DNA from 2 places in the Paracoccus sanguinis genome. Region 1 is predicted to be linked to the other one. Evidence: riboswitches for the same ligand, from Rfam matches in the RefSeq annotation. Region 1 holds a riboswitch; the other holds the start of a gene.
What was found. Region 1 has a riboswitch for cobalamin ahead of HGN31_RS15850 (energy-coupling factor ABC transporter permease). Riboswitches for the same ligand answer to the same signal wherever they lie in the genome.

Region 1 (15,381 bases):
CGGCGCGCCGATGCGGACCCGGAACTCCCACGTGTCCACCGGGCTCGCCTGCGCCACGACGACGCCCATGCCGCGATCGGGCGCGACGAGGTGGCAGGACTGCCGCGTCTGGCGCGCGAAGCCGTCCATCAGCGGCTGCGCTTGCGCCACCAGCCGGCGCAGCGGCGGGTGGCGGTGCGCGAGCAGGAACATCTTCATCGTCAGCGCATAGCGGTCGCCGCCGCCCAGCCGGGCGACATAGCCGCGCGCCACCAGCCGCTCGAGCATCCGGTAGATCTCGGACGCGCTGCGCCCCATCGCGGCGACCAGTTCCGCCCGCGTCATCGCCTCGTCCTGGGCGGCCAGAATCTCGAGGATATCCAGACCCTTGTCGAGTGCCGGGGCGCGGTAGCGGGTGTCCGGATCGGGACGGTTCATCGGGGGTTCCTCGCGGGCCGCGGACTGGGGGGCGCAGAAATGACCTTGCGTCACAAGATCACAAGTGAATAGTCTGTTCATATGCGAATTGACCGGGAGGGGGCAATGCGCCTGAAGGACAAGACGATCCTGATCACCGCGGCGGGGCAGGGGATGGGCCGCGCCGCCGCCATCGCCTGCGCGGCCGAGGGCGCCCGCGTCATCGCCACCGACCGCGACCCGGCGCTGCTCGAGGGGCTCACGGTCGAGACCCACGCGCTGGACGTGACCGACCCCGCGGCGGTGATCGACATGGCCGGGCGGGTCGGGCCGCTCGACGGGCTCTTCAACTGCGCGGGGTTCGTCCATCACGGCACGATCCTCGAGGTGACCGACGCGGACTGGGCCTTCAGCATGGAGCTGAACGTCACCGCGATGATGCGGCTGACGCGGGCCTGCCTGCCGGGGATGATCGCGCGCGCGGCCGAGACGGGCAGCGCGTCGGTGCTGAACATGGCGTCGATGGCCTCCTCGATCAAAGGCTTCCCGAACCGGCTCGTCTATGGCGCCTCGAAGGCGGCGGTGATCGGGCTGACCAAGGCGATCGCGGCGGATTTCGTGCGCCAGGGCATCCGCTGCAACGCGCTGTGCCCGGGCACGGTGGACACGCCGAGCCTGCGCGGCCGGATCGCCGCCGCGCCCGACCCCGCGCAGGCCGAGCGTGACTTCGTGGCCCGCCAGCCGATGGGCAGGCTCGCCACCGTGGACGACATGACCCCGATGATCGTCTATCTGCTGTCGGACGAAAGCCGCTTCGTCACCGGCCAGGCGATGCTGGTCGATGGCGGCGTGACGATCTGATGGCGCACCCCCGGCCCGACGCCCTGCCGATCGACGCCCATGTGCATTTCTGGGCCGTGGCGCGGGGCGACTATGGCTGGCTCGACGCCGCGGCGGTGGCCCCGATCCGCCGCGATTTCGCCCCCGCCGACTATCCCGGCGCGGGCCGGGTGATCGCGGTGCAGGCCGCGCCCACCGAGGCCGAAACCGCGTATCTGCTGGGCCTCGACGATCCGCGCATCCTCGGCGTCGTGGGCTGGACCGACCTCACCGCGCCGGGCGACCTCTCGCACCCGCGGCTCGTGGGCCTGCGGCCGATGCTGCAGGACATAGCCGACACCGACTGGCTGCTGACCGCGCCCGCGCCGGGCGTGTGGGAGCGTGTGACGGCCCGCGGGCTGGTGCTCGACGCGCTGGTGACGACGCGGCACCTGCCCATGCTGGCGCGCTTTGCGGACGCCCACCCCGACCTGCCCATCGTGATCGACCACGGCGCCAAGCCGCAGCCGGGCTTTGGCGCGGACTGGCGCGAGGGGATGGCGGCGCTTGCCCGGCGGCCGAACGTCGCCTGCAAGCTCTCGGGGCTGATGACCGAACTGCCCGACCGGGCCGAGGTGACGCGCGCGATCCACGCGCTCGTCGCCCTTTTCGGGGCCGAGCGGCTGATCTGGGGCAGCGACTGGCCGGTGCTGACGCTCGCCGCGCAATACGCCGACTGGCACGCGCTGACCGCGGCGGCGCTCGCCGACCTCACGCCCGACGCGCGGGCGGCGATCATGGGCGGCAACGCGGCGCGCCTCTATGGGGTGGGGCCGTGACCGACCTCGTCCGCATGACCGCCATAGACAAGCGCTTTCCCGGCGTCCACGCGCTCAGATCCGTGGACTTCGACCTGCGCGCGGGCGAGGTGCACGCGCTCATGGGCGAGAACGGCGCCGGAAAATCGACGCTGATGAAGGTGCTTTCGGGCGTCTATCAGCCCGACGGCGGGACCGTGACGCTGGACGGGCAGGCGGTGACGCTGCCCAGCCCCAAGGCCGCGCGCGACCTCGGGATCGGGATCATCCATCAGGAGCTCTGACCTGCCACTGAACTTTCATCCAACGGCGACCTGAGCCCGGTTTTTGTTTACGCCTGTTGGCGCGGGTTGAGCAATCGCCCGGCGCGCGGAGCTTTCATCTCGCGCAGCGGGGCGGGCGATTGCGGGGTTCAGGTTCGCGGCAAACCCTACAGGGGTCTGGTAGCCCAAGGCCGAGTGGGGCCTTTCGGTGTTGTAATCCGTGACCCAGGCAGCGATCAGGTCACGGGCATGGGCGATGTTGCGGAACAGGGCCTCGTTCAGAAGCTCGTCCCGCATCCTGCCGTTGAAGCTTTCGACGAACCCGTTCTGCATCGGCTTGCCCGGCGCAATGTAATGCCATTCGACCTTGTGCTCGGCGCACCACTTCAGGATCGCGTTCGATGTCAGCTCTGTCCCGTTATCGCTGACAATCATTCCAGGCCTGCCGCGGCGTTCGATCAGCGCCGTCAGTTCCCGAGCCACGCGGCGGCCCGAAATCGAGGTGTCCGGGATCGCCGCCAGACATTCGCGGGTGACGTCGTCAACCACGTTCAGCACCCGGAAGCGCCGCCCGCAGGCGAACTGGTCATGGACGAAGTCCAGCGACCACCGTGCATTGGCTCGTGTCTCGATCAGGATCGGTGCCCTCGTTCCGAGGGCCTTGCGGCGCGCTTTGCGTTTACGCACGGTTAAGCCCTCTTCTCGGTAAAGCCGATAGATGCGGTTGATCCCGGATGGCTCTCCCTCGCGCCTGAGCAGCACGAACAGCCGCCGGTAGCCGAACCTGCGCCGCTCGTTGGCCAGATCCCGCAACCGCCCGCGCAGCGCCGTGTCCGGCGCTCGCTGGGACTGGTAGCGCACCATCGTCCGGTCCGCCCCGGCAATCTGGCACGCCCGCCGCTCCGACAGCCCGAGATGGGCCTTCAGGTGCGCGACAGCCTCGCGCTTCACGGCGGGCGTTACCACTTTTTTGACAGCAGTTCTTTCATCGCAGCCATGTCGAGCATCTGGTCAGCCAGCAAGCGCTTCAGCCTGGCGTTCTCGTCCTCGAGTGCCTTCAGCCGCTTCGCCTCCGACACCGTCATCCCGCCATACTTCGCCTTCCAAGCGTAAAATGTGCCTTCCGACATGCCGTGCTTGCGGCACAGATCTGCGCACTTCGCGCCGGCATCATGCTCCTGAAGGATACCGATAATCTGTTCCTCGGTCCGTCGTGCCTTCTTCATCTTCGTCCGTCCTCTCGTTGGGCCGGACTCTAGTCACAGATGGAGGAAAAAGCCCGTGGCAGGTCATAGGCTCCAGACTCATTGATCGTCAAAGCCAGAAGATGACTGTTGCGGCGAGGGCGACGGCGGAGTGGAAGGTCTTCGGACACCTGTCGTAGCGGGTGGCGATGCGGCCAGTCCTTAAACCTGCCGAACATGATCTCGATGCGGTTGCGGCGCTTGTATCGGCGCTTGTCGTAGTGGACAGCCTTGCCTCGCGACTTACGGCCCGGGATGCATGGGCGTATCCCCTTGTCTTTCAACGCTTCCCGGAACCAGTGCGCGTCGTATCCCCGATCTGCGATCAGCCATTCGGCGGCGGGTAGGCTGCCCAGCAGAGCCGCCGCGCCGGTGTAGTCGCTCACCTGGCCCGCCGTCATGAAGAACCGCAGCGGGCGGCCCTTCGCGTCCGTGACGGCGTGCAGCTTGGTGTTCAATCCGCCTTTCGTGCGCCCGATCAGACGCCCGCGCTGATCCTCGGGCCCCCCTTTTTCGCCCGCAGGCTCAAAGCCGTGCGGTGCGCCTTGAGGTAGGTCGCGTCGATCATGACGACCTGCTCCTCGCCGCCTTCGGAGGCCAGCCCCTCCATCATCCGGGCGAAGACCCCCATGTCGCCCCACCGCGTCCAGCGATTGTAAAGGGTCTTGGGCGGACCATACTCACGAGGCGCGTCACACCAACGCAAGCCATTGCGGTTGATGACGATTATGCCACTCAGCACACGCCGGTCATCTACCCTCGGCTTGCCATGGCTCTGGCGAGGTCGAGAACGACGTCCTGTTCGGCGAGGACGGCTGGCTGTACCTTTGGAAGGGCGGGCAGGCGCAGTTCGACTTTCTGACGGGGGCCCGCGCGCCCGCGCCGGCGTCGGTCCAGAACTTCGCCGCCAACCTGGCCGCACGCCACGCGATCTGCGACGCGCGGGGCCTGTCGTATGTGCACGTGGTCTACCCTTCGAAGCCGGTTGTGATGACCGAGTTCCTGCCGGAGGGGCTGCGCCCCACGGTGCAGAGCCTCTTTCAGCGCCATTACAGCCCCGCCCTCGGCCCCGACGCCGTGGCCCCGCTCTACCCGCGTGAGACCTTGATCGAGGCCAGCCGCACCACCCAGGTGTTCAGCCGTCACGACACCCACATGACCGCGGTGGGCAACGCGATCGTCGCGCGGGACATGCTGCGGGCTCTCGGCCACGACCATGATCCCCAAGCTTGCATGGACGCGGACACCCGTCCCCGGCGCGGTGATCTGTCCGACATGGCGGCGACGGGCACCCGATTGCCGGAAACATTTCTGATCGACAGCCACCGCAGCATTCAGATTCTGGACAACCGGCCCTTTCTGCCCAGCAACACAGACAACGTCGCCATTGCCCACAATCCCCGATCCGCCAGCGGGTTGCGACTTCTGGCCCTTGGGGACAGCTTCCTGCGGGACGGCCTCTTTGCGCTCGCGACGTTCTATCGCGACATCCTCTATGTCCGCTCGGACCTCTTCCAGCCCGAGTTGCTTGACCTGTTCGGCCCCGACGATGTCGTGACCGCCAATGCCGAACGGTACCTCGCACGGGTTCGTCCGGATGCCGAGGCCGACAGCGTCGTGATGCGAGGCTATGGCCGGGCGGACTATCGCCCCACCGCGCCCTTCGTGACGGCGTTGCGCGCGCAGCTCTCCGCGCGTGCCTATCCGGCCGTCTATCGGGGATGGGCGGAACGGATGGCGGCTCGGACCTTCGACCGTCTGGGGGTCGCTGAGGCCGGCGCCCAGCTCAGCGACCATCCGGGTGCGCCCGGCTGGTTCGAAGCGACCGGAAACGATCCGCGTCTCGTCTTTTCCGACGTGGCGATGGAACCGGGTCGGGACTATGAGTTGCGGATCGTCATGGAGAGTACGGTCGACGCGATCGCGCAGCTCTTCTGGGGATGGTCAGGGACGCCGGACGAGGCGTTTCACGAACAATATTCGATCAGCACGCCGGTCGGGATCGGTCTGAATGACATGGTTTTTCCCCTCAAGGCGGAAGGCCGGGGACGGCGGCTGCGCTTCGACCCCCTGAACACCCGCGGGCGGATCAGGCTGGTGACGATGGAGTTGAGCGCCGTCTCCTCATCAGCGTGAGCGGGGGTCTGCTTCAAGGTGCCGGGCGGCCGTGGCGCGAGCGGGGCACGTCGCCGTCCGGCTTGATGGGGTTGCCGCAAGGCTCAGTAAAACCCCGGCAAATGGCCGATCCTGCCGAAGGCCGAGGCCCCCCCACCCTCACACCACCCCCACCACCCCCAGCCCCACCCCGAACAGCACCATCGCCCGCACATAAAGCGCCAGCGCCGCGCCCATCCCGGCCGCGCCGGGATCGGGGGCGCCCGCGTTGACCCAGGGCTCCTCCGCCACGGTGGTGCCGTAGGTCCGCGGGCCGGACAGGCGGATGCCGAGCGCGCCGGCCATGGCGGCCTCGGGCCAGCCGGCGTTGGGTGAGCGGTGCCGGCGCGCGTCGCGGGCCATGACCCCCAGCGCCGCCCGCGGCCGGGTTGAGGCCACCGCGAACAGCACCCCCGTCAGCCGCGCCGGGACCAGGTTCATCAGGTCGTCCAGCCGCGCCGCGGCCTTGCCGAAATCCTCGTAGCGGGCGCTGCGATGCCCGATCATCGAATCGAGCGTGTTGGCCGCCTTGTAGGCCGCAAGCCCCGGCAGCCCGAGCACCGCCCCCCAGATGAGCGGCGCCACCACCCCGTCCGAGGCGTTCTCGGCCAGGCTCTCGATTCCCGCGCGGGCCACGCCGGCGGCGTCGAGCCGGGCGGGATCGCGGCCGACGATCAGCGCGACCGCCCGCCGCGCGGCCTCGAGGTCGCGCGCGGCCAGCGGGCGCGCGACCGCGCCGACGTGATCGTAGAGCGACCGCACCGCGACCAGCGGCCAGGCGAGGATCGCGGCGACCACCACGCCGGCCAGCCCTTGGGGCAGCAGGCGTTGGGCCAGCACCGCCGGCGCCACCGCGACGGCCAGCACCACCGCGACGCAGGCCGCGCCGGCCACGCGCCGCCGCCACATGCCGCCGCGGTTGAGGCGCGCCTCCAGCGCTGAAATGAGACGACCGATCCAGGTGACCGGGTGCCCGATCCGGGCATAAAGCCGATCCGGCCAGCCCATGACGGCATCGAGGGCGAGGGCGAGGGCCATGGCGGCGGCGAGGCTCATCCCCGCCCCCCGGTGCGGAAGCGCAGGACGCCGCCGTAGCCCGCCGCGCGCAGCCGCGCCTCGGCCGCGGGCGGGGCGGTGCCGGGGGCGAAGATCAGCGCCCGGGCCGATCCCGTGTGGGCGCGGGCATGGCCGAGCGCGCCCAGGGCGCGGGCCAGCGCGGGGGTCGGGTCGTCCTGCGGGCCGCGCAGCGCGGTGGTGCGCGCGGCCGAGAGCGCGGCGAGCTGCGCCGCGGCGCGCAGGTCGGGGCCGCGCCGCCACTCGGCCACCAGGTCGTCGATGCGTGGAAACGCCGTGTCCGCCGGATCGGTGGGGCAGGGGGGTCCCCAGAACCCGCCGACGATCTCGGCCGCGGGCGGGGGGCTGAGCGGCGTCAGCACCCGCGCCGCGCGCGGGGCCCACAGCACGGCGTCGGGCGCGGGCAGCATCAGCGGATCGGTGGCGCCCTCGATCGTCAGGCAGGCGGCGGCAACGCCATCCTCGGCCGCCCCGCTGGCGCGGGCCAGCGCCACGAGCGCGGCGGTGGACATTCCCGCCCCGCCGCCGGGGGGCAGGTCGGCGCGCAGCCGCACCTCACCCCTAGTCGGCCGCCCGAGCGCCGCAAGGAACGCGCGGCACCGCGGCGCGTCCAGCAGGGGGGCGTTCTGCTCGATCCGCAGATCGCGGGCCGGGCGCCACGTGGCGTGCACGCCGGCCATCGGACAGGCGAGCGTCACCAGCGCGACCCGCCCCTCGGGCCCGCAAAGGCCCTGAAGCCACTCACCGAGATGTCCCGCGACGAAGACCATGGCTCAGCCGCAGGGCCGCGCCGGGGGAGATGCGGGCGGCCGCGACGGCGCGGCAAACGTCACCGTGTCACACACCCTCACCCCCTCGATTCCGCCCATCCTCAGCCCCGGCGCAGCAGATAGATGTCCATGATCCACCCCTGCGCGGCGCGAGCGGCGGCGCGGGTGGCCAATATCTCGTCCTGCACCTCGGCCAGCGGGCCGGCGCGCAGGATCTGTTCGGCCATGCCGACATAGGCCCCCCACCAGATCGTCACCCCCGCCGGATCGAGCGCCGCGAACGCCCCGCCCGCGTCGAGCATGACCACGACGGTCGAGGCCCCCGCGGGCCAGCCGTCCCGGCGCAGCGCCCGGCCGGTGGTGATGGTGACGGGCGCGCCGAGGTCGTTCAGCGGAATGGCATGGGCCGCGCACAGCATCTGGATGGCGGTGATGCCGGGGATGACGGTCAGCGCCAGCGGCAGCCTCTGCCCGACCCGCGCGGCGATGCGCAGGCTGCTGTCGTAGAGCGACGGGTCGCCCCACACGAGCAGCGCCACCCGGGGGCCGCCGCCGCGGGTCAGATGGGCGCGGATCGCGTCCTCCCACCGGGCGGCGATGGCGTCGTGCCAGTCGCTCACCCGGGCGAGATAATCGGGGTTGGCCGGATCGCGGACCGGCAGGTCGAACGTTTCGATCCGGGTGGTGGGGTTGGTGACGCAGGTCCGGCAGATCCGCAGCCGCAGTCCGGCGAGGTCGGCCTTGTCCTCGCCCTTCAGCGGGATGAGGATCAGGTCGGCCGCGTCCATCGCCGCTTGCGCCTCGCGCGTGACGTGGTCGGGATTGCCCGTGCCGATCCCGATGAGCGAAAGCTGGATCATGCGGGGTCCCCGTCAGGGACCGGGCGCCGCCGCGAAGGGGCGCGCCCGGCGATGCGGTCAGGGTCAGGCGGCGTAGAGGCGGCGTGCGACGAGCGCCTCGGGCAGCCGGCCGCGCAGCGCCTTGGCGGCGGCGAGGACGGCCAGATCGACCAGCGGCTCAAGCAGCACGACGCTCATGTAGGCGAGCCCGAACGAGGCGATGGCGGCGGTGGCGCCGAACCCCTGCCCGTAGAGCGCCCAGAACGCGACCCAGGCCACGATGCCGCCCTGATAGATCAGCGACATCTGCATGACCTGGGCATAGCGCAGGTCCACGTAGGGCGTGCCCGGAGCGATCACGCGGCGCGCGACCTCGTGCAGCGCGAAGAGGGGCACCAGCAGCGTGGTCAGGTTCATGCCGTATTGCGGCAGGTCCGAGGGGGCGAAGAACAGCCCCTGGATCAGCAGCCCCAGCGCCAGCCCGATGGCCGAGGGCCCGGCCCCGAGCAGCAGGAACAGCGTCGAGCCGAGGATGAGATGCACCTCGGAGACGCCGACGGGGACGTGCGGCAGCACCTCGAAGAAGACGAAGGTCAGAACGGTCGCGGTCAGGCTGCGCAGGACCAGCGACGGCAGGCCGCGCTCGGTCAGCGCCTGCCCGGCGAAGTAGAGGCCGGTGGCGCCGGCAGCGGCGGCGGTGGCATAGCTCAGGGCGATCTTGCTGGGATCGACCAGGCCCGGTTCGATATGCATATGTGCTCCTTTCCGTCACACCCGACGGAGGTTGGGTTGTCGTCGCACAAGGCCGGTCTCCTGGCTGGCGGGTCGATGCGTCCCTTCGCCTTCCCGGCCCGGGGGCCAGTGGCTGTTGAAAGGACGCTCACCGCTGACAGTCGCGGGGGCGGCTGGGGTCGGGGCACCGCAACTTGGTCTGCCCTTCCCCATTCCCGTTTCAGCCCCTTGGCGCGTTCGGCCGCGGGGCACCTTGTGGGGCCACTCATCGGCCGATCGGCGCGGGCAGGCAAGCGGAAATCGCCCGGCCCGCCGCGACATCGGGCCGTTCCCGCGAGGGGTGCCGCTCAGCCGGCCGGGCCCGCGCCGAGGTCGATCAGGTGGAAGAAGCTGCCGCTGACCCTCGCGTTCCCGGTCCCCCGGCATGAGCCCGTCTCGCCCACCGCGGCGCCGGTCGCATCCTCGACCGACGCCAGCGGCGGGTCGGGCTGCGACAGGATCGTGGCATAGTGGAACTCGTGCCCGCGCAGGGCGCGCGCGCGGCCGAGGCCCGGCAGCGGGTGCAGGGGCCGCGCCAGCCGGTAGCCGAGGTGCATCCGCCGGGCGGCGAAGCTGGTCTCGAGCCCCAGCAGCCCGGCCATCTGGTGCCGCGTCCCGTCCGCGGCCACGAGCCCCGCCCCCAGCGCCATGTAGCCGCCGCACTCACCATGCACCGGCCGGGTCCGGGCGAAGGCGGCGAGCCCGGCGCGGAACCCCTCGGCGGCGGCGAGGGCGCCCGCGTGCAGCTCGGGGTAGCCGCCGGGCAGCCAGCAGACGGTCGCGCTGGGGTCGGGGCTCTCGTCCTGCAGGGGCGAGAACGGCAGGATCGTCGCCCCCGCGGCCCGCCAGTCGGCGAGCAGATGCGGATAGATGAACGAGAACGCCGCATCCCGCGCCAGCGCGATCCGCTCACCCGGCGGGGGCACGGGCGGGCCGCCCGAGGTCGGCGCCCCCGCGCGGGCCAGCGCCCGCAGCGCGGCGAGGTCGCAATGCGCCGCGACGAAGGCGCCGAGCGCCGCCAGCGTTGCGTCGAGGCGCGGCAGCTCCTCGGCCTGCACCAGCCCCAGGTGCCGCGCGGGCAGCGTCACGTCGGGGCGGCGCGGCAGGGCGCCCAGCACCGGGATGCCGGCGCTGGCGAAGCCCGCCCGCACCAGCGCCTCGTGCCGGGCCGAGGCGACGCGGTTCAGGATCACCCCCGCCAGCGTCACGTCGGCGCGGAAGCGGGCGAGCCCCAGCCCCACCGCCGCCGCCGTCTGCGCCTGCCCCGCGCAGTCGATCACCGCCACCACCGGCCAGCCGGTCAGCGCGGCGATGTCGGCGCTGGCCCCGGTCCCCGCCGCGCCCGGCCGGGCCACGCCGTCGAAAAGCCCCATCGCCCCCTCGGCGATCACCAGATCGGCCCCGCGCGCCGCCCCGACCAACGCGCCGATCCGCCCCGGCCCCATCGCCCAGCTGTCGAGGTTGAGCGACACCCGCCCCGCCGCGGCCGCGTGAAAGGCCGGGTCGATGTAATCCGGCCCGCACTTGAAGGGCTGCACCGCCACGCCCTCGGCCCGCAGCGCCGCGATCAGCCCCAGCGTCACCGTGGTCTTGCCGCTGCCCGATCCGGCGGCCGCGACCAGCAGCCCGGGCGGAGTCATTCGGGGAACCGCGGCGCGGGGCCGACCGGGCGATAGCGGCGGTCGTAGTCTCCGGCGTAAAGGCGGCTCTCGTCGAACCCCTCGGCCCCGAGCGCGGGGCCGACGAGGATCAGCGCGGTGCGTTCGCCCCGCCCGATGGCCGGATCGAGCGTGCCGAGCGTCGCGCGCATTACCTGCTGGTCGGGCCAGCTCGCGCGGAACACCACCGCCACCGGGCAGTCGGCGCCGTAGAAGGGCGTCAGCCGGGCCACGACCTCGTCCAACACCTGCACCGACAGGTGGATGGCCAGCGTCGCCCCGGTGCGGGCGAAGTTCTCGAGCGTTTCGGCCGCGGGCATGGCCGAGGCGCGGCCCGAGGTGCGGGTCAGCACCACCGATTGCGCGACGCCCGGCAGGGTCAGCTCGGCCTCGAGCACCGCGGCGGCGGCGGCGAACGACGGCACCCCCGGCGTCACGTCGAAGGGGATGCCGAGCGCCCGCAGCCGGCGGAGTTGCTCGCCCATCGCCGACCAGATCGACAGGTCGCCCGAGTGCAGCCGCGCCACGTCCAGCCCGGCCGCGTGGGCGGCGGCGATCTCGGCCATGATCTCGTCGAGCGACAGCGGCGCGGTGTTCACGATCCGCGCGCCCGGCGGGCAGTGGGCGAGCAGCGCCGGCGGGACCAGCGACCCGGCGTAGAGGCAGACCGGGCAGGCGGCGATCAGGTCGCGGCCGCGCAGGGTGATGAGGTCGGGGGCCCCCGGCCCCGCGCCGATGAAATGAACCGTCATGCGTCCTGTCCCCTGGTTTCGGCGATGGCGCAGGTCGCCATGCCGCCCGGCGCGATGATCCGCGCCACGGTGATCCGCCCCCCCGGTCCTGCCGCGGAAAGTGCCGCCGCCTCGGCCACCGATCCGGTGCCGTGCAGCGCCTCGATCCGGGGTGAGCGGGTCGGGGTCGGCACGCCCGCCACCGCGACCCCCAGCACCGGCAGCCCCCGCGCCTGCCCGAGCGCGCGCAGCCCGGCGACCTTGCCGGGCAGGGTGGCGAGCGCCGCGACCGGGCCGCCCGCGGCCTCGGCGCGGGCCAGCACCTCGCGCAGCGCCGCCGCCAGCGCCTCGGGCGGGGCGCCGTCGCGGTAGCCGATCCCGGCGACCCTCATCGCTGCCCCCGCCACTGCACCACCGGCCGCGCCGCCTGCCAGTCGCGAAACCGCCCCAGCCGGCCGGCGGCGGCGATCTCGATCCTGAGCAGCGTGCCGCCGTGGCGGGCGTGCAGGTCCGACAGCAGGCCCTCGGCCTCGAGCGTCACGCCGTTGGCGACGACCGGGGTTCCGGGCGGCAGGCACGACCAGAGCGCGTCGTAAAGCGCCGCCTCGCCCCCGCCGCCGACGAAGACCGCGTCGGGGCGGGGCAGGGCGGGGAGGGCCGTGAGCGCCCGCTCTGCCCGCGCCTCGATCCGGTGCGAGAGGCCGAAGTGACGCGCGTTGGCGCCGATGGTGGCGGCCCGGTCCGCCCGCGCCTCGACCGCGACCGCGCGGCCGCCGGCGAGGCACCATTCGACCGAGACCGAGCCGGACCCCGCGCCCAGATCCCACAGCAGCGCCCCGGGCCGGGGGGCGAGCGCCGACAGCGTCACCGCCCGGACGGGCGCCTTGGTGATCTGGCCGTCGTGCTGGAAGAACTCGTCGGGCAGCCCGGCCGCCCGTGGCAGGCCCGCGCCCGGCGGCAGCGTCGCGCCGTCGATCGCCACTGTCACCGGCGCGGCGATGTCGGGCCAGCCGGCCCCCTCGCGCAGCCGCTCGCGCGGGCCGCCGAGCGCTTCGGCCACGGTCAGCCGCGCGGCACCGAAGCCGTTCGCGCCCAGCCACGCCGACAGCGCCCCCACCGCCGGCCCGTCGCGCAGCGTGCAGAGCACCCGCACCCCCGGCGCGAGCACCGGGCGCAACCGCTCGAACGGGGCGGCGTGCAGGCCGAGGCAGGCGACCTCTTCCAGCCGCCAGCCGAGCCGCGCGGCGAGCAGCGAGAAGCTGCCGGCGACGGGGTGCGCGACCCACTCGGCCGGGGACAGCTGGGCTGCGACCGACCCGCCCGCGCCGAACCAGAACGGATCGCCCGAGACGAGCATCGCCACCCGCTCGCCTCGCCGGGCGAGCAGCGGGCCGAGGTCGAAGGGCACCGGCCACGCCTGCCCCCGCGCCCCGGCGCCGACCAGCGCCAGATGCCGGGGGGCGCCGAACACGACCTCGGCCCGCGCCAGCGCGGCGCGGCTTGCCTCCGACAGGCCCGCCGGCCCATCCTCGCCCAACCCGATGATGGCAAGCCAAGGTTCAGTCATGCCGCGCATCCTGCTGCTGGGCGGCACGACCGAAGCGAGCCTCATGGCCCGCGCGCTGGCCGAGGCCGGGGTGGAGGCGGTGTTTTCCTACGCCGGGCGCACCCACCAGCCGGTGCCGCAACCGCTGCCGGTGCGGGTGGGCGGGTTCGGCGGCGCGGCGGGGCTGGCCCGGTGGCTGCGCGCCGAGGGCATCAGCCACGTCATCGACGCGACCCACCCCTTTGCCGCGCAGATGAGCCGCAATGCGGTCGAGGCCTGCGCCCGCACCGCCACCCCGCTGATCGGGCTCGAACGGCCGCCGTGGCAGGCCGGGCCCGGCGACGCCTGGCGCCCCGTGGCCGACCCCGCCGCGGCGGTCGCGGCGCTGCCCGAGGCCCCGGCGCGGGTGTTCCTCGCGATCGGGAAACAGGGGCTCGCCGCCTTTGCCGCTCGCCCGCAGCACCACTACCTGCTGCGGCTGGTCGATCCGCCGGCCGAGCCCCTGCCGCTGCCGCAGGCGTCGGTGGTCATTGCCCGCGGGCCGTTCGATGCGGCCGCCGACACCGCGCTGCTGCGCGCCCACGCGATCACCCATGTGGTCGCCAAGAACGCCGGCGGCACCGGCGCCGCGGCCAAGCTGACCGCGGCCCGCACGCTCGGCCTGCCGGTGATCCTGATCGACCGGCCCGTGCTGCCGCCGCGCGCGGTCGCCGCGACGGTCGCCGGGGTGATGGCGTGGCTCGGTCATGCCTGCACCCCGCGCGGGGTATAGACCCAGCGCCCCACCCGGCGGGTGGCCTGATTGCCGACGATCACCACCGTCCTCATGTCGGCCATCTCGGGCGCCGCCTCGGCGAGCGTGACGCAGGTCAGGCTTTCCTCGGGCGTGCTGACGGCGCGGGCGAAAAGGATCAGCCGCGCGGGCTCGCACTCGGCGCGCAGCAGGCTGAGCACCTGCCCGAACTGATGCGGCCGCGCGCGCGAGCGGGGGTTGTAGAACGCCATCGCAAACCCGCCGCGGGCGGCGTGGCGAACGCGCCGCTCGACCTCGGCGAAGGGCTTGAGGTTGTCGCTGAGGTTGATGGCGCAGAAATCATGCCCGAGCGGCGCCCCGGCGCGGGCCGCGGCCGCCAGCATCGCGGTGATGCCGGGCAGGATGCGGATGTCGGCGCCCTGCCGGTCCGGGTGCGCCTCGAGCGCCTCGAACAGCGCCGAGGCCATGGCGAAGACACCCGGATCGCCGGACGACACGATCACCACCCGCGCCCCCGCCGCGGCGAGGTCGAGCGCGTGGCGGGCGCGGTCCAGCTCGACCCGGTTGTCGGTGGCGTGCAGGGTCAGCCCCGGGCGGGGCGCCACCCGCGCGACATAGGGGATATAGCCCACCACGTCGGTCGCCTGCGCCAGCGCCGCGGTGACCTCGGGCGTGACGAGGGCCGCATCGCCCGGGCCGAGGCCCGCCACCGTGACCCACCCCCCGCTCATGCGCTGCGCACCGCGGCGATGGGGCGGCGGCCCCGGCCGTGGACCAGCACGATGGCGAAATAGGGGCAGTCGGCGGCATCGACCTCGACCAGCCGGGCCAGGCGCTGATCCTCCATCGTCCCGCGCTCGATCAGCCAGGCGTCCTCGAGCCGCCCGGCCGCCGCCAGCGCGCGGCGCACGCGGGGCAGGTTGCGCCCGGTCTTCATGATCGCCAGCGCGTCGGCGCCGCGCATGTGGCGGATCAGCTCGGGCTCGGGCAGGGTGCCCATCAGCACCGTCAGCACGTCGTCGCCCCAGCTGATCGGGACCTGCGTGGCGTTCCAGCAGCCGACCATGCCGGGGATGCCGGGGATCACCTCGACCGGCACCCGGCCCTGCAGCCGGACGTAGAGATGCATGAACGAGCCGTAGAAGAACGGGTCGCCCTCGCAAAGCACCACCACCTCTTGCCCCTGCGCCACGAGGGACTGCAACCGCGCGGTCCAGTCGTCGTAGAACCCCGACAGCAGGTCGTTGTAGTCGGCCCCGTCGAAGGGCAGCTCGGTCGTGACGGGGTATTCCATCGGGTATTCGACGGCGTCAGGGGCCAGCATCCCCCGGACGATGCGCCGCGCCTGACCCTGCCGGCCGGGCTTGCGGAAATAGGCGACGTGGCGGGCGGCGCGGATCGCCCGGTCGGCGCGCACCGACATCAGCTCGGGGTCGCCGGGGCCGAGCCCGGCGCAGATGATGCGGCCAGGGGGGAGGGGATGGGGCAGGGGGCCGCTCATTCGACGCGGCTCGCCAGCGCGTTGACGGCGGCGACCGTGATCG
Region 2 (15,381 bases), on a different replicon from region 1:
CATGGCCCGCCCCGCGGCCAGCGCCCGGACGCTGGACGAGATCGCCGCCTGGCGCGCCGCGGTGCCGGGGATCACCCTGCGCTCGACCTTCATCGTGGGGTATCCGGGCGAGACCGAGGCCGAGTTCCAGTATCTGCTCGACTGGCTGGACGAGGCGCAACTCGACCGGGTGGGGTGCTTCCAGTACGAGAACGTGCGCGGCGCGCGGGCCAATGCGCTGCCCGACCACGTGCCGGACGCGGTCAAGCAGGACCGCTGGGACCGCTTCATGGCCAAGGCCCAGGCGATCAGCGCGGCGAAGCTGGCGGCCAAGGTCGGCACGCGGCAGCGGGTGATCGTGGACGCGGTGGACGAGGGCGGGGCCAACTGCCGGACCATGGCCGACGCGCCCGAGATCGACGGCAACCTGTTCATCGACGAGGGCTTCGCGGCGCTCTCGCCCGGCGACATGGTCGAGGTGACGGTGGACGAGGCGTCGGACTACGATTTGTGGGGCACGCTGTGATCGAGCCCGACATCCCCTATGGGGATGCGATGCTGCGGGTCCGGGCGGACCCCAAGGGCGGCATCAATGCGCCGGGCGTCGGGGGCGCGCCATGACGCTGCCGAAGTGGGACCGCGAGGGGGGGCCGAAGAAGCCCTCGATCGTCGGGATCGGGGCGCAGAAGGCGGGGACCACCTGGCTCAGCCAGATGCTGTCCCAGCACCCACAGGTGTGGCTGCCGCCCTTCAAGGAGGCGCAGTTCTTCAACCACCGCTTCGTGCCCGAGCACCGCCAGTGGCTGCCCTGGCATTTCCGCCGCGCCCGCCAGAACCTCGAAAAGCGCTACGCCGCGAAGGGCGAGGCGCTGCCGCCCGAGATGGCCGAGTGGCTCGACCGGATCACCCGCGGCGAGATGTTCACCAACCACTGGTACAAGCAGGTCTTCGCCCCCGCGCCCGCCGGCACCCAGCCCTGCGACATCACGCCCGAGTATTCGACTCTGCCCGACGAGGGCGTGGCCTTCGTCGAGACGTTCCTGCCGCAGGCGAAGTTCATCTATATCATCCGCCACCCGGTGGACCGGGCGATCAGCCAGCTCAAGATGAACCTCACCCGCAAGGGGCGCGCGCCCAAGGGGGTCGCGGGCTGGATGGCCGAGATCGACGACCCGGTGCTCTACGACCGCGGCGATTACGCGACCTACGTGCCGCGCTGGACCGCGCGCTTCGGCCCCGAGCGGCTGCTGATCCTGCCCTTCGGCGCCATAGCCGCGGACCCCGCGGGGGTGATGGCGCGGGTCGAGGCGCATTGCGGGCTCTCCCCCCACAGCTATCGCAACCTCTCGGCCAAGGTCTTTGCGGCCAACGCGGCGCTCTCGTGCCCCGGCGAGGTCCGGGCCGAGATCCGCCGCCGGGTCGAGCCGCAGTTCGCCTTCATCGAGGCGACCTTCGGGCCCGAGTTCGCCCGCCACATCCGCTAGACGGCGTGGGGGGCTGGCGGGTCAACCTGCATTATCCGTGGTGGGCGCGCACCCGCCCTGAGCGCGACGACCCGCGGCGCGGGATGCTCGGCGCGCTCGAGGCGGCGCTGGTGGACCGGAAGGACATCCGCCCGACCGGCTCGGCGGCGGCAGTCCGGCCGGGGGCCTTCGCGCCCGAGCGGGTGTGGACGCTGAACTTTCACGGCACCGGGCGCGGGCCGCGGAACCTGCACTACAAGGAAGCCTATCTGCCCGGCTTCTACACCTTCGACCCGGCCGGCTACTCCGGCTGGTCGGCCAATGCCGGGCTGCGCTTCGACCCGGCGGCGATCTCGGCGGATGAGGCGGGGCGGTATTTCGACGGCCTCGCGCAGCGGTTCCTGATCCCGCGGGTCAGCAAATACCCCCAGCCCGCGCCGCAGGCCGAGATCCCCGCGGGCTGCATCTTCGTCGCCCTGCAGGTGCCGCGCGACAAGGTGCTGACGCTGGCCGACCTCGACACCCACGCCATGCTCGCGGGGTGCCTCGCCCGTGCCCCGCGCGAGCCGGTGGTGATCAAGCTGCACCCGCGCTCGCGCGACCCGCAGTTCGAGGCGCAGGTGCGGGCGCTGCATGACCCCGCGGGCCACGTCCATGTGCTCGATGAGCCGATCGACGCGCTGATCGCGGCGGCGCGGGTGACGGTCTGCATCAACTCGGGCGTGGGGATCGAGGCGCAGCTGCGCGGCGGCGCGGTCATCACCTGCGGGGCCTCGGACTACGGCGCGCTGACGCGGCGGGCGCGGAACGCGGAGGACCTCGCCACGGCGCTCGACACCGCCGCGCCGCCCGACCCGGACCTGATGCGCCGCCATGCGACGTGGCTTTTCCGCGACGTGTTCGTGGACGACACGGCGCCGGGCTGGACCGACAAGGTGCTCGACCGCCTCGCCGCCACCTGAGCGGTGGACAGGGGCGGCCGCGGCGGCTCTACTTTCCGGCGAGGAGAGAGGGAGAGGAGCCCCGCATGACACGACCCACGCAACGACAGGCCCTGCGCGCCGCGGCACTCATCGGCTGGGTGGCGCTCGCCGGCCCCGCCGCCGCGCTCGACGCGCTGGTGGAGAAACAGTCCTTCACCCTGACCAACTTCGCCACCCAAGGCGGCGCGGTCATCCCCGAGATGACGCTGGGGTACGAGACCTACGGCACGCTGAACGCGGCGAAGGACAACGCCATCCTCATCACCCATTTCTTCTCGGGCAACTCGCACGCGGCGGGGAAATATGCGGCCGACGATGCGGCGCCGGGCTATTGGGACGCGATCATCGGGCCGGGCAAGCCCATCGACACCGACAAGTATTTCGTCGTCTCGGCCGACACGCCGGTGAACCTCGGGGCGAAGAACCCGAAGGTCATCACCACCGGCCCCGCGACGGTGAACCCGGCGACCGGCAAGCCGTGGGGGATGGACTTCCCGATCCTGACCATCGGCGATTTCGTCGAGACGCAGAAGGGGCTGATGGACCAGCTCGGGATCGGCAAGTGGCACGCGGTCATGGGCGCCTCGATGGGGGGATTGCAGGCCTATGACTGGGCGGCGCGGCATCCCGACAAGCTGACCCGGGTGATCCCGGTGATCTCGTCGGGGTGGGCCGACGCCGACCTGATCGCCTGGCTCGACGTCTGGGGCGCGCCAGTGCGGCTCGACCCCAACTGGAACGGCGGGGATTACTACGAGGGCACGCCGCCCGACGCGGGGCTGGCCGCGGCGATGAAGATCATCACCCTGCAGGCGAGCTCGCCCGACTGGACCAACCCGACCTTCGGGCGGCAATGGGCGGCCGAGGGGGCGGACCCGGCGGCGTCGTTCGACAACGAGTTCAAGGTCGTCCAGACGCTGCGCGACGGGGGCGCCGCGCGGGCCGCGACCTCGGACGCGAACCACCTGCTCTATCTCATCAAGGCCAACCAGCTCTTCGTCGCCGGCGCCACCGGGGCCGCGGCGGCAGGGGCTGCGGGGGGCACGAGCCTCTACGAGGGGCTCAAGGCCATCGACGTGCCGGTGATGCTGGTCCACACCGACGAGGATCTGGTGTTCCCCGGCGACGCGGTGCGCGAGACGGCGGCGATCATCAAGTCCGACGGAACGCCCGTCGAGGTGGTCGAGATCAACGGCACCCGCGGGCATCTGGACGGGGTGGTCAACATCGGCCAGGCCGGCGAGGCGATCCGCGGCTTCCTCGACCGTTGAAAATGCGGGGGCGCGCGATCGCCCCCGCCCACCGCGCTCGCCGCCGGCCGCTTCAACGCACGCCGCCTTCAACTCACGCCGCCGATGGCCTAGATAACCGCCAACCTTACAGGAGCGGATCATGGCCTCGTATCAGTATGTCTATCACATGGACGGCGTGTCCAAGACCTATCCCGGCGGCAAGAAGACGTTCGAGAACATCCGCCTGAACTTCCTGCCCGGGGTCAAGATCGGCGTCGTCGGCGTCAACGGCGCGGGGAAATCCACCCTGCTGCGGATCATGGCCGGGCTCGACAAGGACTTCTCGGGCGAGGCCTGGGCCGCCAAGGGCGCGACCGTCGGCTATCTGCCGCAGGAACCGCAGCTCGACCCGCAGCTCAACGTCCGCGGCAACGTGATGGAGGGGGTGAAGGCCAAGCAGGCCAAGCTCGACCGCTACAACGAACTCGCCATGAACTACTCGGACGAGACCGCCGACGAGATGGCGAAGCTGCAGGACGAGATCGACGCCGAGAACCTGTGGGATCTCGACAGCCAGGTCGATGTGGCGATGGAGGCGCTGCGCTGCCCGCCCGACGACGCCGACGTGGAAACACTTTCCGGGGGTGAGCGGCGCCGGGTGGCGCTGTGCAAGCTGCTGCTGGAACAACCGGACATGCTGCTGCTGGACGAGCCGACCAACCACCTCGACGCCGAGACGATCGCCTGGCTGCAGAAGCACCTGATCGAATATCCGGGCACGATCCTGATCGTGACCCACGACCGCTATTTCCTCGACGACATTACCGGCTGGATTCTCGAACTGGATCGCGGCCGGGGCATCCCCTACGAGGGGAACTATTCGGCGTGGCTGGAGCAGAAGGCCAAGCGGCTGGAACAGGAAGCCCGCGAGGACAAGGCGAGGCAGAAGTCGCTGGAACGCGAGCTGGACTGGATCCGCGCCGGCGCCAAGGCGCGGCAGGCCAAGCAGAAGGCGCGGATCAACGCCTATAACGAGATGGCGGCCAAGTCCGAGCGCGAGAAGATCGCCAACGCCCAGATCATCGTCCCGAACGGCCCGCGGCTGGGCGGCAAGGTGATCGAGGTCTCCGGCCTGACCAAGGCCTTCGGCGACAAGCTGCTGATCGAGGGGTTGGACTTCAGCCTGCCGCCGGGCGGGATCGTCGGCGTGATCGGCCCGAACGGGGCGGGCAAGTCCACGCTGTTCAAGATGCTGACCGGGGCCGAAAAGCCCGACGCGGGCGAGATCACCTTCGGCGACACGGTGCAGCTTTCGTTCGTGGACCAGTCCCGCGACGCGCTCGACGCCAACAAGACGGTGTGGGAGGAGATTTCGGGCGGCGCCGAGCAGATCGACCTCGGCGACGCGCAGATGAACTCGCGCGCCTATGCCTCGGCGTTCAACTTCAAGGGCGGCGACCAGCAGAAGAAGGTCGGGCTGCTCTCGGGCGGTGAGCGCAACCGCGTGCACATGGCCAAGCTGCTGAAATCGGGCGGCAACGTGCTGCTGCTCGACGAGCCGACCAACGACCTGGACGTGGAAACCCTGCAGGCGCTGGAGGCGGCGTTGGAAGATTTCGCCGGCTGCGCGGTCATCATCTCGCACGACCGCTTCTTCCTCGACCGGCTCTGCACCCACATCCTCGCCTTCGAGGGCGATGCCCATGTCGAGTGGTTCGAGGGCAACTTCGAGGCCTATGAGGAAGACAAGGTCCGCCGCCTCGGCCCCGATTCGATCGAGCCAAAGCGGGTGAAGTACAAGAAGTTCACCCGGTAAGGCGATGGACCGCTGGCTGAACGGCAACTGGGGCCAGCGCCTGCGCGAGCTGTTGCGGCGGATGTGGGTCAGGGTCACGCTGTTCAGCCTGTCGGGCGTGGCGCTCGCGGCGCTGGCGTGGTGGGTCGGGCCGTACCTGCCCTATGTGCCCGAGATCGAGCTCGCCTCGGGCTCGGTCGATGCGCTGCTCAACATCGTCGCCTCGTCGATGCTGACGGTGACGACCTTCTCGATGTCGATCATCGTCGGCGCCTACGGGTCGGCCACCACCAGCGCCACGCCGCGCTCGAACACGCTGCTGGCGGCGGACCCCGCGGCGCAGAACGCGGTGTCGATCTTCATCGGCTCGTTCCTGTTCTCGATCGTCGGGATCATCGGGCTGTCGGCGGGGCTTTACGCCGATCAGGCGCGGGTGCTGCTGTTCGTCGCGGCGCTGATCGACATCCTGCTGATCGCCTGGGCGCTGCTGCGCTGGGTGGACCACCTCAACAGCTTCGGGCGGGTCAGCGACATCATCGCCCGGATCGAGGCGGTGGCCGACGAGGCGGCGGCGCTCTATCGCGACAGCCCGACGCTGGGGGCGATGCCGGTCGAGCTGCGCGGCGGGATCACCGGGCCGGCGCTGGTCGGCAAGCGGGCGGGCTATGTGCGCTTCATCGACATGGCCGGGCTGAACGGCCTGGCCGAAAAGCACGGGATCGAGGTCGAGATCCTGCGGATGCCGGGCAAATACGTGCACCGGGACGAGCCGCTGCTGCGCGTCTCGCAGCCCGTGCCGCTCGAGGTCGGGGCCAGCCTCTGCGACGAGTTCGAGATCGGCGACACCCGCAGCTTCGATCAGGACCTGCGCTACGGGATGATCGTGCTGAGCGAGGTGGCCAGCAAGGCGCTGTCGGCGGCGGTGAACGACCCCGGCACCGCGGTGGACGTGCTGCGCGCCGGCAGCCGGGTGCTCGAGACGCTGCACGCCCCGCGGGACGGCGGCCCTGAGCCCGGCCAGCGCCCCGGTGCGCGGCAGGTGGTCGAGCACACGCGGCTGCGCGCGCCGGGGATGGACGTAGCCGAGCTTTACCGCGAGTTCTACGGCCCGATCCTGCGCGACGGGGCCGGGACGGCCGAGGTTATCCAGACGCTGATCGACGGGCTCGAGATGCTGGCCCGCTGCGGCGAGGCGGCCCCCGCCCGGCGGCTTCTGAACGACGCGCGGATGCGGTCGGATGCAGAGCTGACGCAGGGGTGGGAGCGGAAGATGGTCGGCTGACCGGGGACGGCGCGGGGCCCGGACGGGGCCACCGCGCCGCCCTTCGTGGCGTCAGTTGGCGGGCTTTGCGCCGTCCTCGGCCGGAGCTTCCTTGGTGTCGGCCGCTTCCTCGGCCGTGCCGTCCACCACCGGGTTCTCACTCTTGGTGTCCGGCGCCTCCGCCGGCGTCACCGTGACCGCGCCGCTCTCGGAGGGTGCGGGCGTGCCCGGATCGGCCGCGTCCACCGCCGCCGCGGCGCCCGGCTCGGCCTTGTCCTCGGGCGAGACCTCCTGCGCGGCGATCGGATCGACCGGCGCCGGGTTCTCACCGCCCCGCACCGTCAGCCCCAGCAGCCGCCAGGCAAGCATCCCGCCGCGATAGTAGCTGATCCGGTCGGCGGGATAGCCCGCGTCGATCATCGCCCGGATCGCGGTCGGCGACTGGCCGCACCAGATGCCGTTGCAGAACAGGATCGCCTTCTTCGCCTCGGCGCAGTCGAACTTGCCGTCGAAATCGGGCTCGCAGCCGAGCTCGCTCAGCCGCTCGACGGCCTGGGTGTAGGGGATGTTGATGGCGCCGGGGATGGTGCCGCCGGTGAACCAGTCGGGCGTGCGGCCATCGACGAGGATCGTGTCGCCCGCCTTCATCGCCTCGATCAGCTCAAGCTCGCCCACGGTGGTCACGCCGGGGGCGGGGCTCATCGGCTGGATGCAGAAGGGCGGGCAGTCCATGCTGGTCAGCGCCCAGTCCCCCTCGAGGCGGGCGCCGGGGGTCTGGTCGCGGCGGATGGTGAACTCTCCATCGGGGGTCTTGAACACCGCCTCGGCCATGTCGCGGGTGATGCCGACGCGGGGGGCGCCCTGCGGGGACGCCGGGGCGGCCTCGGGGGTCGCGGTCGGGGTCGCGGCGGGCGCTTCGGCCGGGGCGGCGGGGGCCGGCGTGGCCTGCGCCAGCGCCATCGGTGCGGTGGCGGCGGTCAGCAGCAGGACGGCGGCCGAGCGGATCAGGGTCGTGGTCATGCGGGTCTCCTCCCTCTTTCGTACGGGGGGTCAGCGCGCGACCGCGCGGTGGGGTTCCCTTTTCGGCCCCCGCGCGGCCCGCCGCGCCGGGCGGGCGGGTGATGGAGCCATCGTGACTTTCCCCCCGGCGCCGATGCCCGTAAGCCCAGGGGGAACCGCCCGCGTCAGGGCCCCGGTCGGACCTCGGGTCCGTGGCCGAGCCGCCCTGACCGCCCGTGACCGCGCCGGCCCCGCCAGGGGGCGCCGCGCAGAAGCGGACCTGCACCCGGCAGGCCCCGCGATGAAAGGAACCGCCATGCCGACCCGCCGCCAGACCCTCGCCCTGACCCTGCCGCTCGCCGCCGGTGTGGCGCTGACGACCCGCGGGGCGGTTGCCCAGACCGCCACCGCGGCCCGGCCCAACCCGATGCCCGCGGCGCTGCGCACCGCGCTCGAGCGCGACCCGACGGCGCCGGTGCTAGGCAACCCCAAGGGCGACATCACCCTGTCCGAGTTCTTCGACTACAACTGCCCGTACTGCAAAACCGTCATGCCGATGATGCAGCGGCTGATCGCGGCGGACCCCGGCCTGCGGGTGGTGTTCCGCGAATGGCCGGTGTTCGGCGAGGACTCCGAGTTCGCAGCCCGCGCGGCGCTCGCGGCGCTGCCGCAGGGGAAATACTGGCAGATGCACGCGGGGCTGATGGGCATCAAGGGGCGCGCGACCGAAGCCTCGGTGATGCGAGTGGTGCGCCGGGTCGGGCTGGATGAGGGCAAGCTCAGGGCCGAGATGCAGTCGGACCGGGTCAGCCGGCACATCAACGCCTCGTTCGAGCTCGCCGACCACATGGGCCTCGTCGGGACGCCGACGCTGATCGCGGGGGACGAGGCGGTGTTCGGGCACCAGAGCCTCGATGATCTCAAGGCGCTGGTGGCGCGCGGCCGCAAGACGCTGGGGGTCTAGAGCGGCAGGGTCACGAAGGCCGGGCCGGCGGGGGTGGCGACGAACGCGCCCCCGACGCCGAAGCTGTCGCGCAGGTGGGGGGCGGTCAGCACCTCGGGCGGGGCGCCGTCGGCCACCAGCCGGCCGCGGTCCATCAGCACCAGCCGGTCGCAGAACCGCGCCGCGAGGCCGAGCTCGTGGACCGAGGCGATCACCGTGCGGCCCTGCCGCGCGAGGTCGCGGAAGAGCGCCATCACCGCGAGCTGATGCGCCGGGTCGAGGCCTGCCACCGGCTCGTCGGCCAGGATCAGCGGCGTGCGCTGGGCCAGAAGCCGGGCGATGAGCACCCGCGCCAGCTCACCGCCCGAGAGTTCCGTGGCCCGGCGGTCGCGCAGGTGGGTGGCGTCGAGCGCGGCGAGCGCCTCGGCCACCGCCGGGGAATCGGCGCGCCGGTCGGGGTCGGCGCGACGGCCCAGCCGCACCAGCGCCGCGACCGGGATCGGCCAGGCGACCTCGCGCGTCTGCGGCAGCCACGCGGCGCGTCGGGCGCGCCGGGCGCGGGGCAGGGCGGCGAGGTCGCTCGTCCCCTCGGCCGCGATCAGCCCCAGCGCGGCGCGCATCAGCGTGGACTTGCCCGCGCCGTTCGGGCCGATGAGGCCCACGAACTGCCCCGGCGGGACCGCCAGCGACACCCGGTCCACCACCGGGCAGCCGTCCCGGCGGACGGTGAGGGCGCTGAGCGTCAGGCTCATTTTCCGGCCTCGGTGCGGCGGATGAGGTGCAGGAACACCGGCGCGCCGACCAGCGCCATCATCACCCCGAGCTTCAGGTCCTGGTCGGGCAGGATCACCCGCACCGCCACGTCGGCGGCGAGCACCAGCGCCGCGCCCCCCAGCGCCGCCGCCGGCAGCAGCCGCGAGGGCAGCCCGCCGCTGAGCCCGCGCAAGAGATGCGGCACCACCAGCCCGACAAAGCCGATCGCGCCTGCCACTGCCGTCGCCGCCCCGACCGCGGCGGCGGTGCCCAGCACCACCGCCAGCCGCAGCCGGGCCAGGTCCACGCCCAGCGAGGCCGCGGCCTCCTCGCCCAGGGTCAGCGCGTCGAGCCCGCGCCCGGTCAGCGCCAGCGCCCCCCAGCCGAGCGCCATAACCGGCGCTGCCGCGGCGACATGGGCCCAGCTGCGGTCGGCGAGCGAGCCCATCGTCCAGAACATGATGTCATAGGCCGCAAACGGGTTCGGCGAGAGGTTCAGCACCAGCGCCGTCAGCGCCCCGGCCAGCGCCGAGACGGCGATCCCGCCGAGGATCAGCGCAAAGCTGCCGCCGCCGCGTCCGGCCAGCATCAGGATCAGCGCGACGCCCCCCAGCGCCCCGCCGAGCGCGGCGAGCGGCACCGTCATTCCCAGCGCCGAGGCACCGAGCTGGATGGCGATCACCGCCCCCAGCGCCGCCGAGGCCGAGACGCCGATCAGCCCCGGCTCGGCCAGCGGGTTCCGCAGATACCCCTGCAACGCCGCCCCCGACAGGCCGAGGCTGATGCCGACCATGATCCCCAGCACCGCCCGCGGCGCCCGGATCTCGCGCATGACGAGGCCCAGCGGCCCCTCGCCCGAGACGAGCGCGGCGAGGCTCTCGCCCGGCGGCGTCCCCGCCGGCCCGACCAGCAGCGAGGCGAGCGCCAGCACCGCGACCAGAAGCGCCAGCGCGCCGAGCAGCAGGGCGGGGCGCGGGGTCACGGCTGCCCTGCGGGCAGGGCCGCGCGCGCCTCGGCGAGGGTGGCCAGCGCGTCGAGCACCTGCGGGATGCCGCAGGCCCAGTCGGCGTCGGGGATCTCGATCCGGCGGGCGCGCAGGTGGGTGAGCGCCGGGTGGGTCAGCGTCTCCTCGGCGCGCGAGGCGCCGGGGAAGCGGCGGCCGGTCACGATCAGCGCCGGGTCGGCCAGCACCAGCGTCTCGAGCGGGACGGTGCCCGACCCGGCCATCCCCAACCGCTCGGAGAGAAGCGCGAAGCCCGCGGTCTTGAGCACGTCGCCGGCGAGGCTCTCGGCCCCGGCCGAATAGCCGTTCGGCCCCCAGGTCGCGGCCAGCGGCGCGCCCTCGCCCGCGGGGTGGGCCAGCCGGGCGAGGCGGGCGTCGAACTGCGCCAGCATCGCTTCGGCCGCCGGCGCCCGCCCGAGCGCCTGCCCGATGGTGCGGATCGCCGCCCGCGTCTCGGCCAGCGAGGTCGGCGGGGCGAGGGTCACGACGGGCACGCCCAGCCGCGCCAGCATCGCCACCGGCGGGCCGTCATAGGTCCCCGCGAGCACGAGGTCGGGGCGCATCAGATAGACCTCTTCGGCGCGGCCGCGGTTCGGCGGATAGGCCGCGGCCTCGGCGACCATCGCCGACATCTGCGGATCGCGGGCGAGGTGGCTGACCGAGACGAGCTGCCCCGGCGCGGCCAGCAGCATGGCGAGCTGGTCGGTGCAGAGGTTCATCGACACCACCCGCGCGGGCGGGGTGGCGGGGGGCGGGAGGGCCGCCGGGGCCGCCCCGGCCAGCGCCGGGACGAGCAGCGCGGCGAGCAACGCGAGAGGCCGCGGTGCCCGCAGGGGACGCCGGGCCAGCCGCGGACGGCCCGCGGGCACCCGGCGCCTCGCCGCGCGCGGCGCGGCAAGGTCGGGTGCGGGCGCGGGCCGGGGGTCGGTCAAAACCGCTGCTCGATGCCGATCCAGGCGGCGCGGCCGGGGGCGGTGTAGCCCCACGCCTCCTGATACTCGGCGTCGAAGAGGTTGTTGATCCGCCCGGTCAGCCGCGCGCTGTCGGTCAGGTCAAAGCTCGCCGCCATGTTCACCACGGTGAAATCGGGCATCCGCGCGTTGGCGTAGGTGCCCCAGTACTGTTCGCTCGTCATGTCGGCGACGTGGCGCAGGTCCGCCGACACCCAGCCGCGCCCGCCGAAGGTCTTGAGCGTCGCGGTCAGCCCCAGCTCATGCCGGGGGCGACGGGTGGCGGGGCTGTCGTCGGGGTTGCGGGCGTCGAGATAGGTATAGGCGCCGCGCAGCGACAGCGCGTCCGTGACCTCGTACTGGGCGGCGACCTCGACCCCCTCGCGGCGGCTGGTGCCGTCGATGTTGAAGTAGTTCGAGCCGTCGGGCAGCGGCACGCGAGAATAGTCGATGGCGTTCTCAAGCCGGTCGCGGAACCAGGTCACGTCGATCAGGCCGCGCCCGTCGGGCAGGCGGTATTCCAGCCCGAGGTCCACGCTCCGGTTCGTCTCGGGCACGAGATCGGGGTTGCCGACCGTGCCGTAGCCGCCGAGCAGCTGGTAATACTGCGGGTTGACCACCCCGGTCCCGGCCGAGGCGTGCAGCCGGTAGGGCGTGCCCGCGATCTGCCACGACAGGCCGGCCGCCCAGGTCGTCTGGTCGGCCACGGTCGAGTTGTCGTCGCGGCGCAGGCCGAGCTGCACATCCAGCCCGTTGTCGAAGGCGCCGCGATACTCGAGCGCCACCGAATCGGTGTCGAGGTTCCAGTCGGACCCGCCCGAGGCGCGGTCCTTGATGTGGTCATAGGCCAGCGCCACCGTCTGGCGCGCGTCCGCCACCGCGGCGTCGAGACCGTAGGTCGCGCGGTATTTCAGCGCCTCGCGCCGCCCTTCGCTGTCCACCGGGAAATCGTCGTGGCTGTCGACCTCGGTGCGCGTCTCCTGCCACGAGAGCCGGTGGGTCAGCCGCCCGTCGAGCGTCGCAAGCTCACCCCAGACGGTGTTGATCCGCTCGCGCCGGTCGGCCCAGTAGTCGGCGTCGCGCAGGTAGTCCCTGGCCGAGGTCGCGGCAAAGTTGGTGGCGTCGTACCAATAGCGCTCCTCGGCGTGGCGGGTGGCGAACCCCAGCTTCAGGTCGTCGGTCGCCTGCCAGTCGCCCGAGAATGCCAGCGTCGCCCGGCGCAGCCCGTCGCGGTCGCCGGGATCGCCCTTCGAGACGTCGGAGCTGCGGTCCTCGCGGTAGCCGGCGTCCACCTGCATCCGCAGCCGGTCGGTGACGGTGGCGTAGCTCAGCGCGCCGGCGGCGCCGTTGCCGCCCTCGATCATCGCCCGCCCGCCGGTGCGGTCGGCCTTGCGGGTGATGATGTTGACCACGCCCGAGGCGGCGGCCGAGCCGTAATAGACCGACTGCGGGCCGCGCAGCACCTCGATGCGCTCGACATCGGTAAGGTCGAGGCCGCTGAACGTATAGGGCTGGTCGCCGCCCGCGGCGTTCACGCCGTCGATCAGCACCAGCGTGTGGTTCGGATTGCCGCCGCGGATGCGGATGCTGCCGGCCGAGACGCCGGTCGCGGTGATCGAGACGCCGGGCAGGCCGCGCAGCGCGTCCTGCACCGTGGCGGTACCGCGCTGCTCAAGCTCTTCGGCGGTGATGACGGTGGCGGCGCGGCCGTAGGCGTCGGCCTCGACCGGCGAGAAGCCGCCCGAGATCACCACCGGGTCGAGGGTGACGGCGGTGACCCCGGCGGGGGTGGGCTCGCTAGCGACCTGGGCGTGCCCTGCGGCGGGCAGCGCGAGCGCTACGATCAGCGGCAGCGCAGTGGCGGCGAGCAGGCAGGGGGCAGAAGGGACGTGAGGCATCTGGCTGTTCCCGTGGACGGGGCGGGCGGTCGGCCCGCGGTTGGTGGTGGTCCGGGAATCGGTGCGACCCCGCAGACAGCAAAGATCACCGCTGCGGCAGGCCGCTTTGCCCGCACGCCCCGCGCCGGCAAAAGGGTGGTGACCGAGCAGGTCTCCTGGCTTGCGGAACATCGCGGCGGCCGGCCTTCCCGGGGGTGCGGTCCCCAGTGGCGTGTCGGCGCCGCCATCCGCGCACAGTTGCGGGGGCAGCCACGGCTGCGGGCAGGTGCCCGTCCCCCGTGTTCCCTTTCAATCCGGCGAGGCCGGAACTCGGTCGCGGCCTGCTATCGCGCCGGGGCCGGTGGCGTCAATGCAGAGCACCGCCCCGGCGGCGAATGACGCGGCGGGCGGTGCGAGGGGGACACGGGGGGTGGTGAGCCGGAGGCGGTGCGAGGCCGCCGAGGTCACCTGAGCGCGCGGCGAGCGGCCGGCAGGGCAGGCGGGCGGCTCAGGCGCCGCCCCCCAAGGCTCAAGCCCATTCCCAGGCGACGGTGAACTCGCCCAGCTTCTTGCGGATCGCTGCCTCGTCGGCGCCGGGGGCGCGGGCGATGCGGGCGGTCAGGCCGCGCTTGCGGTCGTCCACGACCTCGGCGACCGAGCCGCCCAGATCGGCGAGCGTCGCGTCCAGCACCCGGGCGATGGCGCGGCGGCGCAGCTCGGGCTTGAAGACCTTGCCGACCGCGGTCAGCGGCAGCTCGGGCACGATGTCGATGTGCTTGGGCACCGCCGCGCGCTCGTGGATATGGGCGCGGGCGTGGGCGGCCAGATCCTCTTCGGTGGCGGTCGCGCCCTCGCGCAGCAGGACATAGACGCAGGGCAGCTCGCCCGCGAAGCTGTCGGGCTGGCCGATGGCGGCGGCGCCCACCACGTCGGGGTGCGACATCAGCCCGTCCTCGATCTCGGCCGGGTCGATGTTGTGCCCGCCGCGGATGATCAGGTCCTTGGCGCGGCCGGTGATCCACAGATAGCCGTCCGAATCGAGCCGCCCGAGGTCGCCCGTCCGCAGGAACCGCCCCTCGGCGAAGAGGTCGCGGTTCTTGTCGGTCTCGGTGTAGGTCGAGCCCTCGATGACGCCGGGGTTGGCCACGCAGATCTCGCCGATCTCGTCGGTGCCGCAGTCCTCATAGCCCGCCTGCGTGCTGCGCAGGATGCGGACATGGGTGTAGGGCAGGGGGATCCCGACCGAGCCGACCTTCTTCAGCCCGTCGACCGGGTTGCAGGACACGAGGCAGGTCGCCTCGGTCAGCCCGTAGCCCTCGGCGATCTCGACCCCGGTCGCGGCCTTGAAGCGGTTGTAAAGCTCGACCGGCAGCGCCGCCGAGCCGGAGATGGCGGTCCTGAGCGACGAGACGTCCGCGTCCACCTTGCGCTGCATCAGCGCCGCGATGGCGGTCGGCACGGTGATGAGGAAGGTCGCGTGCCAGCGCTCGATCAGCTTCCAGAAATTGTCGAAGACGCCGTCGCCGCGATAGCCCGCGGGGGTCGGCATCACCATGTGCGCGCCCGAATGGATGCAGGACATGAGGATCGGATAGGCCGCGAAGACGTGGAACATCGGCAGCGGGCACATCAGCACGTCGGTTTCGTCGAACAGCAGCTCGCCGCCGAGGAAGCCGTTGTAGATCATCCCCGAATAGCGGTGCTGCGCGACCTTCGGCATCCCCGTGGTGCCGCCGGTGTGGAAATAGGCGGCGACGCGGTCCTTGGCCGGATCCTCGAAGGTCAGGCGGTCGTGCGGCTGGGCCGAGACCGCGGCCTCGAAGTCCATCACGCGGGCCTTGTGGGTCGCCTTGACCCGCGGACGGATCAGCGGGACGAGCAGTTTCTTGACCCCGGTGAGATAGCGGGCGAGGTCGATCTCAAGCACCGTCTCGACGTTCGGGGCGAGCGCCAGCGCCGCCGCGGCCTTCTGCGCCACGTCGGTCTTGGGCATGGCCTTAAGGGTGACGAGCACCTTGGCGTTCGTCTCGCGCAGGATGCCGGCGATGTGCTCGGGCTCGAGCAGGGGGTTGATCGGGTTGACCACCCCCGCGGTGGCCCCGGCGATCAGGACGATGGGGGTCTCGAGGCTGTTCGGCAGCAG

Region 2: it holds a riboswitch for cobalamin, as region 1 does, so the genes downstream of both, HGN31_RS10775 (TonB-dependent receptor plug domain-containing protein) here and HGN31_RS15850 (energy-coupling factor ABC transporter permease) in region 1, are expected to answer to the same signal.

Annotation. Positions count from the first base shown of each region.
Region 1 covers NZ_CP051543.1:89,791-105,171, reverse strand. The annotation lists gene HGN31_RS15900 (IclR family transcriptional regulator) at 1-417, opposite strand, end outside; gene HGN31_RS15895 (SDR family oxidoreductase) at 523-1,257, shown strand; gene HGN31_RS15890 (amidohydrolase family protein) at 1,257-2,054, shown strand; partial or broken gene HGN31_RS15885 (ATP-binding cassette domain-containing protein) at 2,069-2,314, shown strand; one part of gene HGN31_RS15880 (IS3 family transposase) at 2,333-3,270, opposite strand; one part of gene HGN31_RS15880 (IS3 family transposase) at 3,270-3,522, opposite strand; partial or broken gene HGN31_RS15875 (IS5 family transposase) at 3,611-4,318, opposite strand; gene HGN31_RS15870 (alginate O-acetyltransferase AlgX-related protein) at 4,339-5,676, shown strand; gene cbiB (adenosylcobinamide-phosphate synthase CbiB) at 5,815-6,750, opposite strand; gene HGN31_RS15860 (propanediol utilization protein) at 6,747-7,538, opposite strand; gene cobF (precorrin-6A synthase (deacetylating)) at 7,640-8,398, opposite strand; gene HGN31_RS15850 (energy-coupling factor ABC transporter permease) at 8,462-9,130, opposite strand; cobalamin riboswitch at 9,164-9,380, opposite strand; gene HGN31_RS15845 (cobyrinic acid a,c-diamide synthase CobB) at 9,457-10,788, opposite strand; gene cobM (precorrin-4 C(11)-methyltransferase) at 10,785-11,558, opposite strand; gene HGN31_RS15835 (cobalamin biosynthesis protein) at 11,555-11,929, opposite strand; gene cbiE (precorrin-6y C5,15-methyltransferase (decarboxylating) subunit CbiE) at 11,926-13,104, opposite strand; gene HGN31_RS15825 (cobalt-precorrin-6A reductase) at 13,103-13,855, shown strand; gene cobJ (precorrin-3B C(17)-methyltransferase) at 13,828-14,568, opposite strand; gene HGN31_RS15815 (precorrin-2 C(20)-methyltransferase) at 14,565-15,338, opposite strand; gene HGN31_RS15810 (precorrin-8X methylmutase) at 15,335-15,381, opposite strand, start outside.
Region 2 covers NZ_CP051542.1:2,246,980-2,262,360, forward strand. The annotation lists gene rimO (30S ribosomal protein S12 methylthiotransferase RimO) at 1-505, shown strand, start outside; gene HGN31_RS10725 (sulfotransferase family protein) at 597-1,463, shown strand; gene HGN31_RS10730 (capsular polysaccharide export protein, LipB/KpsS family) at 1,469-2,404, shown strand; gene HGN31_RS10735 (E22 family MetX-like putative esterase) at 2,470-3,696, shown strand; gene ettA (energy-dependent translational throttle protein EttA) at 3,818-5,473, shown strand; gene HGN31_RS10745 (DUF2254 domain-containing protein) at 5,478-6,734, shown strand; gene HGN31_RS16725 (rhodanese-like domain-containing protein) at 6,786-7,733, opposite strand; gene HGN31_RS10755 (DsbA family protein) at 8,029-8,676, shown strand; gene HGN31_RS10760 (ABC transporter ATP-binding protein) at 8,673-9,407, opposite strand; gene HGN31_RS10765 (FecCD family ABC transporter permease) at 9,404-10,390, opposite strand; gene HGN31_RS10770 (ABC transporter substrate-binding protein) at 10,387-11,244, opposite strand; gene HGN31_RS10775 (TonB-dependent receptor plug domain-containing protein) at 11,340-13,259, opposite strand; cobalamin riboswitch at 13,388-13,587, opposite strand; gene HGN31_RS10780 (acyl-CoA synthetase) at 13,768-15,381, opposite strand, start outside.